DNA from 2 places in the Metabacillus sp. 84 genome. Region 2 is predicted to be linked to the other one. Evidence: riboswitches for the same ligand, from Rfam matches in the RefSeq annotation. Region 2 holds a riboswitch; the other holds the start of a gene.
The links. A riboswitch is a leader RNA that binds a small molecule or an ion and turns the genes downstream of it on or off. The one in region 2 is predicted to bind preQ1.
Positions count from the first base shown of each region.

Region 1 (2,452 bases), on a different contig from region 2:
CTTGATGGGTTCCTGTTCAGGGATGATAACGATTTTACTGATTAAGTGGTCCTTCATCTCATCTTGTAAATGTCCGGATTTCCAGACTTTCAGAAGCGGGGTGCCCTCATCGACATAGCTGCCGGGTTCTTTCGTAATTTCAATCACTAAATCCCCTTTTTTTGCAAGGCGGATCAGCTCTTTTAATTCCGCATGCTGGATATAGCCGGCTTTTCTGCTTTTTAGGGAAATTCCATTTTCCGCTTTAAGGGAGTCTGATTCTTCACACTCTGCGGATGCCTTCAGCTTTTGATCTTCCTCATAATTTTCTTTCCAGGCCGCCATGGTTTTATTCGTAATCTGAAGAATCAGGTTACTTACTTTTATAGAGGTAACGGAGTGATGAATAAAGAAGACGAACGCTCCCAGGCAGGCAAATGCCACAAGGATCGACAAGCTTGGAACAATAAATAAGTCTCCTCCGTTATCTCTGACTAAAAGCAGCAGGATAATGGTGTAAACAAATCCTCCTGTAAACATGCCCAGAACCCGCTGGGAGCTCCGGTCGGAGGTGAAGTTCTGAAGGGCCCTGGGTGAAAATTGCGCTGCATAAGTGGTCAGCACCACTAGGATGGATGAAAATGTGATTGTTGTCATGGTTAACAGAGAAGTAGCAATTGAGCTTAATATGGTTTGTGCCAGCTGCATATCCGATAAAAAAAGATCCGGTATGTAATCATAAAGACCTGTATGCTGAGCGGCGTAACGGTCAAGTTCCATACTGCCATAAGCGAGAACAAGGGCAATTAACCCATATAGCAGCGGGATAAACCAAAAGCTTGCCCTAACTTGCAAAAATCGGTTCATTTCCATCTTCATTCCTCCGGTTATTGGCAGATTGGCTATTATGATGTATAGTAGCTTTACAGCTAAATACAAGTCCGTTTTTCTTGAACGGGAGAGGTTCTAGCACAACCCTCTATAAAAAACTAAGGACAGCAATATCTTGAGGCGTTCCTTGGATATTGTTTTTTGTTTTTTTATAGATGATCCGCTAAGGCACCTCATTAAATGGGGTGCCTTTATTAATTCACCAATCATGTAAGGGGTAAACCTGGGTGCAGCTGGAAGCCCTAAAATGAAACTGGAGGAGAACCATCATGAAAAATGAAAAAGCGCTTGTCGTCTTCAGCGGTGGCCAGGACAGCACAACCTGTCTATTCTGGGCATTGAGAACGTTCAAGGAAGTAGAGGCAGTCACGTTTAACTACAACCAGCGCCATAAGCTGGAGATCGAAATAGCAGAAAATATTGCGAAGGAACAGAAAGTCCCTCATCATTTGCTGGATATGTCGCTCTTGAATCAGCTTGCCCCAAATGCGTTAACGAGAAACGGAATAGCGATCGAACAAGCGGAGGGAGAACTTCCTTCAACATTTGTCCCCGGCAGAAACCTGCTCTTCCTGTCTTTTGCCTCTGTGCTTGCATCCCAGATTGGAGCAAGGCATGTCGTAACCGGCGTTTGTGAAACCGACTTCAGCGGCTACCCGGATTGCCGGGATCAATTTATAAAATCCTGCAACGTTACCGTCAATCTTGCTATGGATGAATCCTTCGTGTTCCATACGCCTCTCATGTGGCTGAATAAAGAGGAAACGTGGGCGCTGGCGGATGAGTTGAACGTGCTCGAATATATACGGAACCGGACTTTGACGTGCTATAACGGAATCCCGGCAGACGGATGCGGGGATTGTCCGGCCTGCAGACTGAGAAGGAATGGATTGGATTGCTATTTAACCAATAAGGAGGCTGCACAATGATTCAGCAGATTTATCCGCAAGTGAACCATGATTATCAGTATGAACTGAACAAAGATATGCAGGTTTCTGCAGCTCATTTTATCCCGCATAAAGGTGCCGGTCCTTGCCGTAATGTACATGGCCATACGTACTATATCAATGTAACGATTGCCGGGGATACATTGGATGATTCCGGATTTTTAGTAAACTTTAAAACACTTAAAAATCTGGTTCATGGCCAGTTCGACCATACGTTGTTAAACGAACATCCCCTTTTCAGCTCTGACGATCCCAAAGATTTTCCAACAACGGAAGTAGTAGCCGGAAAAATTTACGGGATGATCCAGGCGGAGCTTGACAAGATGCCCGGCAAGCCCGTTTGTCTGCAAGTATTTGTAAGAGAAACACCGACCAGCTATGTGCTGTACAGACCGAAGAAGGTGAAGCAGAATGGCTGAGACCATTCCGGTACTGGAGATTTTCGGGCCGACTATACAGGGGGAAGGAATGGTCATCGGGCAGAAAACGATGTTTATCCGAACGGCAGGCTGCGATTATTCGTGTTCATGGTGTGATTCTGCTTTTACGTGGGACGGAACGGCAGCAGAGGAAATTGTCCAGATGGATGCCGCTCAAGTGTGGGCTGAGCTTTACCGCATTGGAGGAAATCGATT
Region 1 covers NZ_JBNILN010000006.1:115,745-118,196, forward strand. The annotation lists gene ACQCV8_RS12720 (DUF2254 domain-containing protein) at 1-852, opposite strand, end outside; PreQ1 riboswitch class I at 934-978, shown strand; gene queC (7-cyano-7-deazaguanine synthase QueC) at 1,140-1,799, shown strand; gene queD (6-carboxytetrahydropterin synthase QueD) at 1,796-2,236, shown strand; gene queE (7-carboxy-7-deazaguanine synthase QueE) at 2,229-2,452, shown strand, end outside.
Region 1: it holds a riboswitch for preQ1, as region 2 does, so the genes downstream of both, queC (7-cyano-7-deazaguanine synthase QueC) here and ACQCV8_RS11555 (QueT transporter family protein) in region 2, are expected to answer to the same signal.

Region 2 (2,452 bases):
TGGGCGTTTTATCGTTTAGAGCCCCGTATATCGGCCGTATTCCGATATTTGTCAGCCGGTTTTGGATATTTATCGGTCTCAATCGGGCAATCGGATCCTGTATTTGTCAAGTTCATGTGCGCAAAAATAAGACCATTAAGTCTTCGTCATAATACTTCCCATTAAACTTTAACGCATGTTTCTCCACCCCATAGGTTTTAAACCCCATAGATTTATATAGATTTTTGGCGGCTGCGTTCCCAGAAACAACGGATAAATGGATTTGCTCCACATTCTCTTTGCCTGCTTTTTTTAGAAGGTCCAGCAGCAGTGCTTTTCCCAAGCCTTGTCTGCGGTGAACAGGTTCTATGTACATGCCGTATACATTTCCTATATGAGCGGTTTTAGGGCTCTCTCCCCGAATGAAAGTGACCATTCCAGCCAGAGAATGGTTTTCGTCAAAAGCTCCCAGTGTGAACTTGCTGTCAGTGGGCTTCAGCCTTCGAGCGACTGTTTCCAGTGAATACCGCTCTTCTCTGTCAAAGGTGGAGCCGAATGCTTCTGGCTCTGTTATTAAGCCTTTCAGTCGGAGTGTTTGAAAAACAAATGCGTCATTCACATCTAGAATGCGGATCTCCATAGCGGTTCCCCTCCTTTATGGAGGTTATTCTGCAAGGAAGCGGGATATCCTGGAAATTTGAAATAAAAAAGGATGAAATCATAGAGATTTCATCCAGAGGGCTTAAGCGTGTTTTTCAAACTTAAGCCGTTTGTTCAAAGCATAGATAATCGGCATTCCGGCAGCCATCACTGCAAATTCACCGACAGCTGTTACAGCCCATGTAATCCAGAACGGGAAGCCGAGAGCCAAATGCAGCTCCCAGGCTATGATAAACATCGTAAATGTAAACACAAGCGTGTTTACAGCCATCAAAGCCCATGTGTTTTTGATATATTTTGCAGCTGCGATCGTTATAAGAAGAGCAATAACCGACTGGCCAGTTCCGAATATCACATCGTATGCCTTCATTGGCGACCAAAGCATATTGGAAATAAAAACTCCAAGCACAATTCCAAAAATGTACTTTTTATTAAAAACGACTAAATGGTTCAGCATCTCAGGAATGCGAAACTGTATATTTGAGAATGCGATTGGCTGAACAAGGGTGGTCACAACAATATAAATGGCAGCCAAAATCCCATTAGCTGCGAGTGTTCGGATATTCATTTTCTCTACTCCTTAGTTTTTTTTCGTGGGAGGATCTCGAACCACGTTCGAAAGTAGATATTATAGTATGAAAAAGAGGATTTGTAAACATTTAGTATGAGCAAGGACGTTGGTTCGCGCATCTGTATGTTGTGTGGCGGTTTGGAATGTAATCGTTACGCGGGGCGAAGGCGTTGTCTATTAATGTCGAATTATCTCGAAAAGTCTTTATCTGCGTTAGTACGGACAATAAAACCAAAGTACGGACAATAAAATCAAAATACGGACAATAAAACAAAAGTACGGACAATAAAATCAAAGTACGGACAATAAAACTAAAATACGGAGGGCAATAAAACAAAAGTACGGACAATAAAATCAAAATACGGACAATAAAACAAAAGTACGGACAATAAAACCAAAGTACGGACAATAAATCCAAAATACGGACAATAAAACCAAAATACGGACAATAAAACCAAAGTACGGACAATAAAACCAAAATACGGAGGACAATAACCAACAAAATCCCATTCGGGTCCTGCGCCAATAATAACCTGGCGTCCCCTTGTTTACCCATCATCCCCTCTTTCGTTATAATCATCCGTATAGAGGAGGAATTTCGTGTGTATTTAACGATTAAAGAAACGGCTGAGTATCTTTCCCTTCCGGAGACCTATGTCGAGACCCTGATTCACCAAAACCGGATCCGGTATTTGTTTGACGGGAAGGTTTATTTGATCAATAAGGAGCAGTTTAACGGGCATTTGGATCAGCTGGAGAAGGCGAAGAAGCAGCTTGATGAGTGGAAGAGTGAGCCGCTGCCGGAAGATCCGGATGTAAAGGATGAGGACTAAAAAAAGTCAGAGTGAGCGGGGCTCATCTGACTTTTTTCCTGATTTGGCTGTATGTGCCCGGTACAGCTTTAATGTGCTTCCGCCTCCGATGATGCATGCTGCCATAAACTGAAGAAGCTGGGACTCAAGTTTCGGGTCGGTCAGCAAAATGGATGCAGCGGCGCTGATCGAGACAATAAGAAGAATGATGTGAAAAGTGGCGGCAAACCGATTTTGAACAATGTGCATGTTTCCTCCTGCAGATAGAATTTCGCTGTTATGTGCTTGTCCAAATAAAAGCCGAAGACCGGCGAGTTTGGGATAAAGGTTTCATCCCCAAGCTTAATGTAATTGAATGGATTTCTCTTATTTAGACAAAAGCTTGCGGTTTTTTATTACTCTACCATAAAAACCCATGGGAAATGAATCC
Region 2 covers NZ_JBNILN010000005.1:182,619-185,070, reverse strand. The annotation lists gene ACQCV8_RS11560 (GNAT family N-acetyltransferase) at 113-619, opposite strand; gene ACQCV8_RS11555 (QueT transporter family protein) at 722-1,207, opposite strand; PreQ1 riboswitch class I at 1,214-1,258, opposite strand; gene ACQCV8_RS11550 (excisionase family DNA-binding protein) at 1,813-2,043, shown strand; gene ACQCV8_RS11545 (hypothetical protein) at 2,050-2,271, opposite strand.